2 regions of the Paraburkholderia sp. BR14374 genome follow, and region 1 is predicted to be linked to the other one. Evidence: riboswitches for the same ligand, from Rfam matches in the RefSeq annotation. Region 1 holds a riboswitch; the other holds the start of a gene.
The links. A riboswitch is a leader RNA that binds a small molecule or an ion and turns the genes downstream of it on or off. The one in region 1 is predicted to bind cobalamin.

Region 1 (7,363 bases):
TGCGCAGCGCCGCATCGGTGATGCGCACGATGCGCCACGGCTGCATGTAGCCGACGCTCGGCGCGTGATGCGCCGCGTCGAGCAGACGCCTTAGCACGCCCGGATCGACCGGATCGGGTACGAAGTGGCGCATGTCGCGGCGTTCGTAAATCGCGCGATAGACCGCCTCGCGCTCGGAGTCGTCAAAAGGCTTCGCCATGAAAGAGGGCGGCCGTGAAAGCCGGGTTGGAGGGCCAGTAAGCGTGCATATAGGTTGCCACAATCGGGCCCACGCGGAACACCGCTTCGCCGGGGGTCTCGCTGTGCGCGCGGGTGGCGAAGCGCTGCGGTTCGAGCGGTGTCGCGAGCTTCGAGTAATGGAACGTGTGGCCGGTCAGCGTGCCGTGCAGGCCGTCGATCTGCTGCATGCCGAGCGACGTGAAGCGCGTTTGCATCGTCGCGTGACCGGGCAGCAGGCCGAGCATCCGCGTGCTCGTGCCTTGCGCGTCGGTCAGGGTGTCGAGCAGGTAGAGCATGCCGCCGCATTCGGCGACCACCGGTTTGTCCGCCACGACGTGTGCGCGGATCGATGCCGCGCTGCTCATGTTGCCCGCGAGGGTCGCCATATGCAGTTCGGGATAGCCGCCCGGCAGGTAGAGCGCGTGCGCGTCGGCGGGCAACGCTTCGTCGGCAAGCGGCGAGAAATAGCTGAGCCGCGCGCCGAGCGCTTCGAGCAGCGCGAGGTTGGCGGGGTAGATGAACGAGAACGCGGCGTCGCGCGCGATCGCGATGTGCGTGCCTTCGAGCAGACGCGGCAGCACCTCGGGCGACGGTGCGCCGAAATCGACCGGCGGCGGCAGTTCGGCGAGCGCGGTCGACGCGAGCGTATCCGCCGCGTGTTCGAGGCGCGCTTCGAGATCGTCGATTTCATCGGCTTGATGCAGGCCGAGGTGCCGGTCGGGCAGCGTGATCTCGTCGCTCGCGGCGATGTGGCCGCACCAGCGCAGTTCGGGCGGCAGCGCTTCCTGCAGCATTTGCGCGTGCCGGGCCGAGCCGACGCGATTCGCGAGCACGCCATGAAACGGCAGTTGCGGTCTGAAGCGCGCAAGGCCGAACGCGAGCGCGCCGAAGGTCTGCGCCATCGCCTGCGCGGAAATCACCGCAAGCACCGGCACGCCGAACGTGGTCGCCAGATCGGCGCTGCTCGGCGTGCCGTCGAACAGGCCCATCACGCCTTCGATCAGGATCAGATCGGCTTCTTGTGCCGCCTGCGCGAGCAGGTTGCGGCACGCGCTTTCGCCGACCATCCATAGATCGAGCGACAGCACCGGCGCGCCGCTCGCGCGCGCGAGGATCATCGGGTCGAGAAAATCCGGCCCGGTCTTGAACACGCGCACGCGACGTCCGAGCCGCCGGTGATAGCGCGCGAGACCCGCGGTGATCGTGGTCTTGCCTTGTCCCGAGGCGGGCGCGCTGATGAACAGCGCGGGGCACGCTGCGGAGCGAGTCCCCTTGGGGGGCGCCCCGAAGGAAGTCCCGTTGGGGGGGGCGGACATCGCTCAGAACTCCACGCCGCGCTGCGCCTTCACACCCTGCTCGCGATACGGATGCTTGATCGCGCGCATTTCGGTGACGAGGTCGGCGGCTTCGATCAGCGCGTCGGGCGCATGGCGCCCGGTCACGACGACGTGCAGCATCGGCGCGCGCGCATTGATAACGGCGAGCACTTCGTCGAGCGGCAGGTACTCGTACTTCAGCACGGTGTTCAGCTCGTCGAGGATCACCATCTGATAGTCGCCGCTTTCGATCATCCGCCGCGCTTCGTTCCAGCCCTTGCGCGCGGTTGCCATGTCGGCTTCGCGGTTCTGCGTGTTCCACGTATAGCCGTCGCCCATCGTGATGAAATCGCATTGCGCGATCGCGCCGAGGAAATCGCGCTCCGACGTATGCAGCGCGCCCTTGATGAACTGCACGACGCCCAGCCGCATGCCGTGGCCGAGCACCCGCACGGCCATGCCGAACGCGGCCGTGCTCTTGCCCTTGCCGGTGCCGGTGTTGACGATCAGCAGGCCTTTTTCGACGGTCGCGCTGGCCTGTTTCTTTTCGTGGCCTTCGCGGCGGCGCTCGGTCATGCGTTGATGCGATTCGGGATCGGTTTTCATCGGAGGTCCTGGTCTTGAGGGGCGGGATGGAAGGGCGCTACATCGCCGGGTGCGCTGTCGCTCGCAGCCGCAATCGCAACGGTAATGCCGGCGTGCGTGGTTTTGCGTACGATCAGACGTGCGTTTTGCGCGATTGTCGCGCAGACCGACGCTGCTGCCGCCAGTAGCGCACACGGTTCGCACACACCGTCGACACCAAGATGCGCGCGCGCGGCCGCCGACGGCGACGCGACCGGTGCGGCGGCGATCTGCTCGCGGCTGAACAGTTGCAGCGGTAGTTGATGGCGCGAACAGAATTCGAGCAGACCTGCTTCGTTGGCTTTGGCGTCGATCGTCGCAATGGTGCGGATCTGCTCGAAGGCATTCGCACCGAGTGCTGCGCGCACGGCGGCTTCGATGTCAGCCGCATCGCTGTGCAAGCGGCAACCTATGCCGACGCTCAGCGTTTTAATCGCGCTCGCAGCTTGTTCGTGATCGACTCGGCCGTCGCGTTTGGCCGCATCACGCGCAAGCGCGAACGAGGCCACGCCGCCGATCACCACGATCGCCGGCGAGCCGAGTCCCGCGCGCACGACCGCCTCGGCAAACTCGCGCAGCGGCGCGAGCACGTGACGCTGCTCCGGCCGCGTCGCCGATTCGATCGCCGCGCAGGGCGTATCGGCGGACATGCCGGCCGCGAGCAACGCGCCGACGATTTCGCCGAGCCGCCGCATGCCCATATAGATCACGAGCGTCATGCGCGTGGCGGCGAGCGCGGTCCAGTCCGGTTCGCCGCTGCCGGCGCCGTGGCCAGTGACGAACACGACGCCCTGCGCGTAATCGCGATGCGTGACCGCGATGCCGAGCGTCGCGGGCGCGGCGATGCCGGCCGTAATGCCGTTGATCACGTCCACGTCGATACCCGCCGCCCGCAGCGCCTGCAATTCTTCGCCGCCGCGGCCGAACACGAACGGATCACCGCCCTTGAGCCGCGCCACGCTGCGTCCCGCGCGCAGATGCATGAGCATTTGCGCGACGATGTCCGCTTGCGGCGTCGACGGATGCCCGCCGCGCTTGCCGACGTACACGACTTGCGCGTTGGCGCTTGCAAACTGCAGTACGTCGGGATTGACCAGATCGTCGACCAGCACGACATCGGCCTGGGCGAGCGCACGAGTGGCCTTCAGGGTCATCAGTTCGACGTCGCCGGGACCGGCGCCGATCAGCCAGGCGCGCGTCATCGCGGCGTGCATGGCGCATGCCATGCGGAGATGGGGGGAGAGAAGCGGCGTGCGACGGTGCACACGGCGGTGAATATAGATGTCATGCGGTACAGCGAATCCGGGCGCGGCCACTCGTGCGGTTCGCGGCGGATTCTTCAGAGAGAACGCCACGACACACGCGATGCCGCGCTGCTACGCCTTCACATCCGTTCCCCGCGGATTCCGGCGGCCGGCGGCGCAACCTGATGCACGGATGCATGCGGCGCCGCCTCCGCGTCTGGCCGGTATCCGGGCTGGCGGCCTCACGCGCTTCGCCTTCCCGTCCCGGTTTGCGGATTCGCGGGGACAGTGGCATCAAAAAACGCATGCGCGGCACAGCGGAATCGAAGGCGAATCGAATCGCGCGCCGCAGGTCGCTTACCGTTGCGGGGACAGCACAGGTTAAACGCGCGACGCGCTGCCTGTTTCCCGTTTAACTGCACATGCGAGCGCATGTGCGGGCACCAAACGCGCGCATACGATAGCATATGACGCCTTGCCAGATAAGCCTCGGCGGCGCTTTCCGGCGCCCTGCGTTCCTTGACTGCGCATGCCCGGGGGCCTACACTCGCACGCACTTTGGGTGCTCGCGTGCGCGTTCGTGCGCATGCAGTTAAACGGGAAACAGGGAGCCATCTGCGCTAGAGCGGCTAACCTGTGCTGTCCCCGCAACGGTAAGCGAAAAGCGGTTCCGGCTTGATAGCCGGGCGCCGCGGTGCCGGCTTCGATGTCCTCGCGCAAGGTCGCGTCGACATATCACCACTGGACGAGAAACCACTCGTCCGGGAAGGGGAAGCGGCGCTTTCGCCAGCCCGGATACCGGCCCGAAGAAGCAGAACGACCGCCGCGGGGATGCGGCGGCGCGTTCATGACCTCAGTTCCGCTTTCTGTATTTCCGTTGTCGCGGCAATGCCGTCGTTCGTCCCCGTGTCTGGTGATCGCTGGTACTGTTGCGCGTGCTTCATTCGCTCCATTCGCCAGCCGATGCCGACCGATGCGCGGAACTTGCGGCAGACCGATGCAACGCAAAGGGATGGACCTCACGATGCAAACTCAATTGCGCAAGATTCCCGTCACGATCGTTACCGGCTTTCTCGGCAGTGGCAAAACTACGTTGCTGCGGCACATCCTTCAGCATGCGGGCGGCAAGCGCATCGCGGTGATCGTCAACGAGTTCGGCGAACTCGGCATCGACGGCGAAATCCTCAAGGGCTGCGGCATCGGTTGCGATGAAAACGGCGTCGAGACCGAAGGGCAATTGTATGAACTCGCGAACGGTTGTCTGTGCTGCACCGTGCAGGAGGAGTTCTTCCCGGTGATGGAAAAGCTCGCGGAGCGGCGCGACGAACTCGATCACGTGCTGATCGAAACCTCGGGGCTCGCGTTGCCGAAGCCGCTCGTGCAGGCGTTCAACTGGCCGCAGATCCGCAACGGCTTCACGGTCGACGCGGTGGTGACGGTGGTGGATGGCCCGGCCGCCGCAAGCGGCCAGTTCGCCGATAACCCGGTCGCCGTCGATGCGCAGCGCAAGGCCGATCCGAATCTCGATCACGAGTCGCCGCTGCACGAGCTGTTCGAAGACCAGTTGTCGGCCGCCGATCTGGTGATTCTGAACAAGACCGATCTGATCGACGACGCGCGGCAGCACGAAGTGGAAGCCGCGATCCGCGCGGAGATTCCGCCGCAGGTGAAGATCGTGCGCGCGCAGCGGGGACAGCTCGATCTGCATACGCTGCTGGGGCTCGAAGCGGCGTCGGAACAGACGATCCATCTGCGTCACGACCACCACGGTTCCGCCGACGACCCCGATCATCACCACGACGAATTCGATTCGGTCGTCGTGCAGGCATCGGTGCCGTCGCGCGACGCGGCGCTCGCCGCGTTGCAGACGCTGGTCGAAAACTACACGATTTACCGTGTCAAAGGCTTTGCGGCACTGCCGGGCGCGGCGATGCGCCTCGTGATCCAGGGCGTGGGCCGGCGCTTCGACAGCTACTTCGACCGGCGCTGGCAGGCGGGCGAAAACGGCGACGACGCCCTGAGCCGCTTCGTGCTGATCGGCGAAGACCTCGATCAACCCGCGCTGCAACAGGCGTTCGACGCGGCGCTCGGCGCGACGTCGAACGCGACGGCATAACGGGCGCACCAGCATGCATTTGCTGCGCACGACGCCGGGCGGTTTCGTCGACGATACGCAGGGCGTGATCCGCATCGATCAGCAGCCCGCCGAGATCGTCGTGCTCAGTTCCGCCGACACCACGCTGTCGCTGCTCGCGAGCGTGGTGCCGCGTCTCGGCGACGGCTTTCCCAGTGTGCGGCTCGCGAACGTCACGTATCTGCGTCAGCCGGCCTCGGTCGATTTCTATCTCGACGACGTGTTGCAGCATGCGCGCGTGGTCGTCGTCGATCATCTCGGCGGCGAAGCGTATTGGCCGTACGGCATCGAGCAGGTCGTCGCGCTCGCGCAGCGCAAACAGCAAACGCTCGCGATGTTTTCCGGCGATCTGCAGGAGGACCCGAACCTGCTCGCGCGCAGTACCGCAAGCGCCGAGTTGTGTCAGCAGTTGTGGCGCTATCTGCGCGAGGGCGGTCCGCAGAACGCCGAGGCGTTTTTGCGCTGCATCGCGTACCGCGCGCTCGGTTGGGGGCGCGAGCCCGAGCCGCCGCGCGCGTTGCCGGCCGCGTCGCTGTATCACCCCGAGCGCGATACGCCTACCGTTGCCGACTGGCAGGCGCGTTGGCGGCAGGACGCGCCGGTTGTCGCGATCCTGTTCTACAAGGCGCATCTGCAGGCCGCCAATACCGCGGTGTTCGATGCGCTGATCGATGCGCTCGAAGCGCAAGGGCTCAATCCGCTGCCGCTCGCGATCGCGTCGTTGAAGGATGCGATGAGCCGCGATGTCGTGCAGTCGCTGTGCGCGCAACATGGCGTCGCGCTGGTGCTGAACACGACCGCGTTCGCCGCGTCCGCGATCGACGACCCCGAGCCGCTCGCACTCGCCGGCGACGCGCCGGTGTTGCAGGTGATCCTGAGCGGCGGCAATCGCGAGGATTGGCTGAAAGACAACCACGGCCTCAATTCGCGCGATATCGCGATGCACGTCGCGTTGCCCGAAGTGGACGGGCGCATCATCACGCGCGCGATCAGCTTCAAGGGGCTCGCGTATCGCTGTGCGCATACGCAGGTCGACGTGGTTCGTTATCAGCCCGACCTCGAACGGGTGCGCTTTCTCGCCGAGCTGAGCCGGCGCTGGTGCCGTCTGCGTTCGCTCGATAACGCCGACAAGAAAGTCGCGTTGATTCTCGCGAACTATCCGATGAGCGAAGGGCGCATCGGCAATGGCGTGGGGCTCGATACGCCGGCATCGGTGGTCGGCATTCTGTCGATGCTGCGCGATGAAGGCTATCGTGTCGGCGAATTGCCAGACAGCGGCGGCGCGTTGTTGAACAGGCTGACCGAGGGCGTGACCAACGATCCGGTCGTCCGCGATCTGCGTCCGGCCTTGCAAAGCCTCGCACTCGACGACTATCGCGCGCATTTCGACGCGTTGCCGGCGAGCGTGCGCAACGCGTTGAACGCGCGCTGGGGCAAGCCCGACCAGGACCCGACGCTGCGGCGCGGCCGCTTCATGATCGCGGGCTGGCGCTGCGGGCAGGTGTTCGTCGGCATTCAGCCTTCGCGTTCGCACGAGCAAGGCGACTACGCGAGCTATCACGATGCCGAGCTCGTACCGCCGCATGCGTACCTCGCGTTCTACTTCTGGCTGCGCCACCAGTTCGGCATCGACGCGGTCGTGCACGTCGGCAAGCACGGCAACCTGGAGTGGCTGCCGGGCAAAAGCGTCGCGCTGAGCGATGCGTGCTGGCCCGATCTGATTCTCGGTCCGATGCCGCATCTGTATCCGTTCATCGTCAACGATCCGGGCGAGGGCAGCCAGGCGAAGCGGCGCGCGCAGGCGGTGATCATCGATCATCTGATGC
Region 2 (7,363 bases), on a different contig from region 1:
AGCGGCGCGGTGGCGTCCGCATGACACGCGAGCGCCGCCGCGAGCACGTTGCGCTTCTTCGCGAGCCCGGCATTGTCGAGACCGGTGCCACGGCCGACGCAGTCGTCGATTGGCACGCCGCACAGGCGGCTCATCAGACAGGCGGCCGCCGACGTGTTCGCGATGCCCATCTCGCCGAAGCCGATCACGTTCGTGCCGAGCGCCGCGTGATGACGCACGCGCGCGGCGCCTGCCTGCATCGCGGCGAGCGTTTCGGCCTGCGTCATCGCGGCTTCGTGCGCGAAGTTGCGCGTGCCGGGCCCGACCGGAATGTCGACGACTCCGTCGGTGGACGGCAGCGGCGTCGCGATGCCCGCGTTGACCACTTCGAGTTCGAGACCGGCGACGCGGCTGAGCGCATTGATCGCCGCGCCGCCCGCGATGAAGTTCGCGACCATCTGCGCGGTCACCGCTTGCGGATACGGGCTCACGCCTTCGGCGGCGATACCGTGATCGCCCGCGAACACGATCATCGCGGGACGCTGCACGCTGGGACGCGTACTGCGCTGGATCAGGCCCATCTGCCGTGCGAGCGTTTCGAGCCGGCCGAGGCTGCCGGGCGGTTTGGTGCGCGTATCGATGATCCGTTGCAGCTCGGCGCGCAGCGTCTGATCGAGCGGCGCGACTTCGGGCAAACCGGCCGGGAGTGGGATGCGAGTCATAGGTGTGATCGAAACAAGGTATAGGGGATTAATAGTCAGCCTGACTGTTCGTCATGACCGGGAGGCGATTCATGACGCGCGCGCGGCGCGGGAATCAGCGCCTCGTGCTCGCCATCGCGAATCAGAATCAGCGGATAGCCGAACGCGCGGCTCGTCAACGCGGGCGTCAGCACGTCGCGCACCGGGCCCGCATACGCGCCGCCCGCGCCGTCGAGCAGCAACGCGTGCGTCGAGAAGCGGCGCGCGAGGTTCAGGTCGTGGCAGGAAAACAGCACACTGCGCGGCATGCTGCGTCCCGGCTCGCGCGTCCATGCAACGAGCGCTTCGAGGCAGTCGATCTGGTGATGCAGGTCGAGATGCGACAACGGTTCGTCGAGCAGCAACAGCGGCGCGTCCTGGCACAGCACTGCCGCGAGCGCGACGCGCTGACGCTCGCCGCCCGATAGTGACAGCACGTCGCGCGCCGCAAAGCCCGCAAGGCCGAGCGATTCGAGCGCCGCCTGTGCAGCCGCGCGATCTTCATCGCGCTCCCAGCCCCAACCGCCCAGATGCGGGAAGCGATTCAGCAGCACGATGTCGAGCACGCTGGCATTGAACGCATCGGCCGCGCTTTGCGGCATCAGCGCGCGGCGCCGTGCGAGCGGCAGAGGCTGCCAGTCGGCCACGCGCACGCCATCGAGTTCGACATGGCCCGCCGCCGGATGCAACAGGCCCGCCAGCGTCGACAGCAAGGTGGTCTTGCCCGCGCCGTTCGGCCCGGCGATACACCAGACTTCGCCCGCATTGAAGGTGTGCGTGAACGCGTCGAGCAAGGTGCGCGCGCCGGCGCGCAGTGTCAGGCGCTGCGTGCTCAGCATCGAAGAGGTGGGGCTGGGTTCGGCTTGCATCATCGGCGGCGTTTGAGCAGCATCCAAAGGAACACCGGCACGCCGACCAGCGACGTGATCACGCCGACCGGCAATTGCGCGGGCGCAATCACGGTCCGCGCGATCAGATCCGCGCCCATCACCGCGACACCGCCGCCGAGTGCAGCGGCCGGCAGCAGCATGCGCTGGTCGTTGCCGAACGCGAGCCGCAGCATATGCGGCACGACGAGACCGACGAAGCCGATCGTGCCCGCGGTCGTCACCGCCACGGCCGCCGCCAGCGACGCGACCAGGTACACGCGCAAACGCAGTGGCATTACCGCGACGCCGAGCGCTTGCGCGGCTGCGTCGCCGCGCAGCAGCACGTTCAGACGCGGCGCGGCTGGCACGATCGCGAGCAACACGAGCGCGAGCGCGATCAGCGCGGTCCACGGCAGCGCGCCGCCATTGAGGTCGCCGGTCAGCCAGAACAGCATGCCGCGCAGACGGCTATCGGGCGCGAGATTGAGCAGCAGCGTAATCATCGCGCCCCACCCGGCCGCGATCACCGCGCCGGTCAGCAGCAAGCGCGGCGACGTGTCCTGCGGCTCGCCGCGCCACAGTTCGCGACGCGCGAGTCCGAGCACCAGCAGGATCGACACGAACGCACCCGCGAACGCGCTCGCATCGACGATCCACCATGCGCCGCCCGCGATCATCGCGACCAGCGCGAAGCTGGCCGCGCCGCCCGACACGCCGAGCACGTACGGCTCGGCCAGCGGATTGCGCAGCAGCACCTGCAGCAGCGCGCCGGCGAGCGCGAGCAACGCGCCGCACGCGAAGCCCGCGAGCGCGCGCGGCAATCGCAACGTGCGCACGATTTCGCCGGTGAGATCGTCGCTGCCCGTGGCGCCGAACGTGTGCGTTGGCACGAGCGCCGCAAGCACGCGCGACGGCGCGAGCGGCACGCTGCCGAGCACCAGCGACGCGCCGAGCAGCGCGACGGCGGCGAGCGCGAGCCCGAGCCAGATCGCGGCCGCGCGTTTCGCGTTCATCGGGCGCGGCGTTGCCATCGCGGCGGACAGCGAACCGGACGCGCGACTCATCCGCGTGCGCTCACGCATGCGGCCAACCCGGCGCGCGCGTCACTGCTGCTGCCAGCCGAGCATGACATACGCACCGCGTCGCGGCGAGTTATACGAGTAGGCCGTCTCATAGTCCTTGTTGAACAGATTGTCGATTTGCGCGCTGACGTACCACGCCTTCGTGATGTTGTAGCGCGCCGATAGATTCACGATGCCATAACCGCCGAGCTTGCCGGTGCTGTCTGGACGCGGACCGCTGACGATCCACTCGCCCCCAACCCGCCATCCACCGATGCTGCGATTCGCCGCGAACGACCCGAAGCGTCGCGCGCGTCGCACGAGGTCGGTACCGCTGTCGAGATCGACCGGGTTCTGCAGCGTCAATGTCGCGCGTACGTCGGTCTTGCCGACATGACCGCTCCACGATCCTTCGAGTCCCTGCACCTTCGCATGGCCGACGTTCTCCGCGAGATAGATGCCGGGGATCGTCTGCACGTAGTCGATCAGATTCGTATAGCGCGTCTGGAATGCGTTCAGACGCATCACGCCGAGCGCATCGGTCGCGTACTGCAAACCGGCTTCGACCGAGTGACTGCGCTCGGGCTGGATCGACGGGTTGCCGCTGATCGGATAGTACAGATCGTCGAAGCTCGGCGCGCGGAACGCATCGGAATAGCTTGCGGTTACCTTCCAGTGCGACGTGATGTCGAAACCGTAGCCGAGATAGTAACTGTTCGCTCCGCCGAAATCGGAGTACTGGTCGCGGCGTACGTTGGCCTGAATCTGGTTGCGGCCGAAGCGTGCGCTGTAGCCGGCGAAGACCGAATCGACGTGACGGTCGGGCGCGGCGAACGTGTCGGAGTCGAGAGTCTGGTCGAGATGCTCGTAGCCGAATTGCAGCTTCTGGTTCGCGGCGAGCGCGAAATCGTTCTGCCACGTGTACTGGCGATTGTCGGTATCGAAGCGGTCGTTGTAGATGCCATTGGTGTTCGATACGCTGCGGTCGTCGCCCTCGGCGAGCGTGAAGTGGGTGGTCCACCAGTCGGTCAGCTTGCCGTTCGCAAACACCGATACCTGACGCACCTTGCTATAGAGGTTGTTCAGATCGGTTGGCACGCCGTACGCATTGTCGTAGCTGTTGTTGTTGTTCGACTGGAAGTAGCTGACGCCCGCATCCCACTTGTCGGTGAACTCATGGCGCAGCGACGCGCTGATGCTCTCGTTCAGATTGCCGTTCGCGTTCGGATTCGCGCCCGGCGCCTCGAGCGGATCGAGCGACGAAAAGCCGTCGCTCTTCGTGCGCGCTAGCGAGATGTTGAAGGTCGTGCGGCCGTCCTGATCGAGCGCGCCGTTCACGCCGGCCGTTTGCATCTGCGTGTGATAGCTGCCGTAGCCGAGCGAAAAATTGAAGCGCGGCGGATGATCGCCGCCGTCTTTCGTGAACACCTGCACGACACCGCCGATCGCGCCCGAGCCGTACAACGCCGACACGTTGCCGTTCACGACTTCGACGTGATCGACCTGGTCGAGCGGAATCTGTGCGAGCTGAGCGGAGCCGAGACTCACCGAATCGACGCGCACGCCGTCGATCAGCAGCAGCGATTGCGTCGACGACGCGCCGCGCAGAAAGAGGCTCGTGGTCGAACCGGGGCCACCCGTGCGCGAAATTTGCGCGCCGGGCGCGAGTCGCAGCAGGCCGGGCAGATCGGTCGCGGTCGTGTCGGCGATATCCTGCTGATCGAACTGCGTGGTCTGCGGGATCGCGTCGCGCAACGCTTGCGCTCCGCGTTGTGCGGTCACGACGATCGGCGACAGCACGTTGCCCGATGCATCGGCGGAAGTGGGATTGGCCGCATCGGCAACGTTTAGGGCGTTCGCGGTGTTTGCATCCGCAGCTGACGATGAAGGCACAGGCTCGGCGCTTTGCGCATGCGCGACGAGCGGCAGGCTCGCGAACGCGAGCAGCGTCGCGCGGGCGATGGGGGACAACATGGGATGACATTCCTGTGGATGGCATGCGCGGCCTGCTTCCCCGCAGGCCGACGCGTCACGAGGCGTCCCCCATGTTTAACGTTTTCGCGGGGGACGTCCCTCTTTTCTGGCCGGTATCCGGGCTACGACACATCGATCCCGCCTTCCCACGCGTGACGCGCAGTGGCACACTCGCAGATTGAACTTCCAACCGTGCGACAAGGACCGACCTGCATGAGCACATCACATGCGGTCGTTTACCGTTGCGGGGGCAGCGCAGGTTCGCGCATCCGGTTTGGCACCGCGCGCGCCCTGCTTCCCGTTTAACTGCGCGCGCCGAAAAGCGCGCGCGGGCACCAGAGTGCGGGAAGTGTAGGAGCGGCTTCGCGGGGCGTCAAGAAAGGCCAACCGGAGCGCGATCCGTTCTGTCGAATGCAGGTTATTGTCCGATGGATTGCCGGTGTTTGATCTTATGGTCGACGACACGACTCGCAACGAACTTGCATGAAGCGATGCTGTTACGTCTCGAAACGAGACAATTGTCGGAACCTGTAATATTCCGCGCTAAAATGCGATGTCTTTAGAGGACGCAGCACATGCTCACCGAACTCGAATCACTCTCCCAGAACATCGGCAAGCTGATTGCGATCAGCAAGCGCCACAACGAAGCGCGGATCGCGCTCGAAGAGCAGCTCGCGCAAACGCGTGCCGAAGTACAAGCCACGCACACCGAACTCGCGCAATTGCGTGCCGAGCGCGACGCACTGCAAGCTGAACGCGACGCGCTGTCCGCCAAGATCGACGACGCTCAGGTGCGCCTGAATGCGATTCTCGAAAAATTGCCGCGCGCACGCGCAAGCAGCGAACCGGATAACCAGCTCGATCTGCTCGAGTCCGCCCAGCCCGAACACGAGGAAGCGGAAGGCGACGTGAGCCGACACGGAGAAAGCGCATGACCACCAAGCAGATCGAAGTATCGATTCTGGAAGTACCCTACCGTCTCGCCTGTTCGCCCGAAACGGAAGGCGCGCTGCTCGAGGCGGTCGCGCGCGTCGACGCCGAGATGAAGAAAATCCGCAGCGGCAGCAATGTGCGCGGCACCGATCGCATCGCGGTGATGGCGGCACTGTCGCTGGCATCGGAACTGCTTAAGCTGCAAAGCAGTGTGCGACACGGAGAAGCATTTCCTGCTGAAGAAATCCGGCGTACAATGCAGCAAATGAACGAACAGCTAGGTACTGTGATTGAGCAGTACAGCATGCAGTAAGCAGTAGTTGACTCAATAGCGGGCCGGTTTCGAACCGGTCGCTTGTTCAACAGTTTGTGTTGTAGCTTCATCGTTTAGCTTCCCTGCCTGGTTCGCCAAGGTCATATATTCCTTGAACCAATGCCATGTGCACGGTTGCGGAAATTTGTAGCACGGGTGTGCGCGTCACTCTGTCTGATGTACCCGAAGTGTTGCTAACTGCGACCAATTCTGAACCCTCGGTTCAGGATGCCGGCCTAGCGGCTAAGGCGGGGACCTTATCTGGAACGGCATCGGACTTCGGTTCGATGCCGTTTTTCTTTGGTCGTCGTTCTTTCGTTTGAGTGCCTGTTTCAGGGGCTTTCCGCACGCGCCTGTTGTTGGCGCCTCGTTCAATCTCACACGCTCACTCCGATTCATGCGCTACTGGCTGATGAAGTCCGAACCGGACGAAGCAAGCATCGACGACCTCGCCAACGCACCGCATCGCACCTTGCCGTGGACCGGCGTGCGCAACTATCAGGCGCGCAACTTCATGCGCGACGTGATGCAGGTCGGCGACGGCGTGCTCTTCTATCATTCGAGCTGTCCGGAGCCCGGCATCGCGGGCATCGCGGAAGTCTCGTCGACCGCGTATCCGGACCCGACGCAGTTCGATAAAAAGAGTCCGTACTACGACCCGAAATCGTCGCCGGAAACGCCGCGCTGGATGCTCGTCGACGTCGTGTTCAAGAAGAAAATCGCGCTGATTCCGCTGGCCGCGCTGCGCGAGCATGCCGAATTGCAGGACATGCGCGTGCTCGCCAAAGGCAACCGTCTGTCGATCACACCGGTGACCGACGCCGAATGGCGCTTCATTACTAAACAGCTGGTTTAAGGGCAAATGCGCGACGCGGCGCGTGTCGTGATCGCGTCCGGGCGATCATTTCCGATGCGGCGGCGAAGTACTAATTGGGGAACCAAGCGTCGGTAAAACGCGCCTAATCGGTCGACGAACGCGCGAGCTCGAATCAACCGCTCAACGGCACCCCCGATCCATTCGCCAGCGCATCCGTCAAACCGCGCGCCACCATCGCGTCATCACGCGGCGCACGCGTCGAACGTGCACAACCTAGTCAAACAAGGATTCCAGCCATGACGACAAAAACCGCACGGGCTCTCGCACTCGCGCTCGCCTTTGGCGCGCCTGTGGCGCTCGCGCTGAACCCAGCGCCCGCTCGCGCACAAACCATGATGCCGCAGCCCTCGGGCGTGTTGTCGCTGAACGCGCAGGCGAGCGCGGAAGTCCCGCAGGACGAAGTCGAAATCACGCTGTTTTACGAGCAGGAAGCGAGCGAGCCGTCGGCGTTGACGGCGACGCTGAACCAACGTGCCGACGCGGCATTGCAGAAGGCGCGCGGCGTCGCCGGCGTAACCGCGCGCTCGGGTGCGTTCTCGATCTTCCCGTCGACGGACCGTGACGGACGCATCTCGGCGTGGCGCGGCCGCACGGAAGTCGTGCTCGAATCGCGCGAC

Region 2: another riboswitch for cobalamin. It lies ahead of AB3X86_RS00490 (TonB-dependent receptor); the one in region 1 lies ahead of cobA (uroporphyrinogen-III C-methyltransferase).

The regions. Positions count from the first base shown of each region.
Region 1 is NZ_JBFPKF010000020.1:112,477-119,839, forward strand. It holds gene bluB (5,6-dimethylbenzimidazole synthase) at 1-199, opposite strand, end outside; gene AB3X86_RS31710 (cobyrinate a,c-diamide synthase) at 183-1,535, opposite strand; gene cobO (cob(I)yrinic acid a,c-diamide adenosyltransferase) at 1,539-2,141, opposite strand; gene AB3X86_RS31720 (cobalamin biosynthesis protein) at 2,138-2,593, opposite strand; partial or broken gene cobA (uroporphyrinogen-III C-methyltransferase) at 2,636-3,361, opposite strand; cobalamin riboswitch at 3,605-3,866, opposite strand; cobalamin riboswitch at 3,947-4,225, shown strand; gene cobW (cobalamin biosynthesis protein CobW) at 4,428-5,519, shown strand; gene cobN (cobaltochelatase subunit CobN) at 5,533-7,363, shown strand, end outside.
Region 2 is NZ_JBFPKF010000001.1:115,966-123,328, forward strand. It holds gene cobT (nicotinate-nucleotide--dimethylbenzimidazole phosphoribosyltransferase) at 1-701, opposite strand, end outside; gene AB3X86_RS00480 (ABC transporter ATP-binding protein) at 737-1,591, opposite strand; gene AB3X86_RS00485 (FecCD family ABC transporter permease) at 1,588-2,652, opposite strand; gene AB3X86_RS00490 (TonB-dependent receptor) at 2,692-4,623, opposite strand; cobalamin riboswitch at 4,714-4,978, opposite strand; gene AB3X86_RS00495 (ATPase) at 5,199-5,558, shown strand; gene AB3X86_RS00500 (cell division protein ZapA) at 5,555-5,869, shown strand; RNA gene ssrS (6S RNA) at 5,947-6,128, shown strand; gene AB3X86_RS00510 (EVE domain-containing protein) at 6,267-6,725, shown strand; gene AB3X86_RS00515 (SIMPL domain-containing protein) at 6,983-7,363, shown strand, end outside.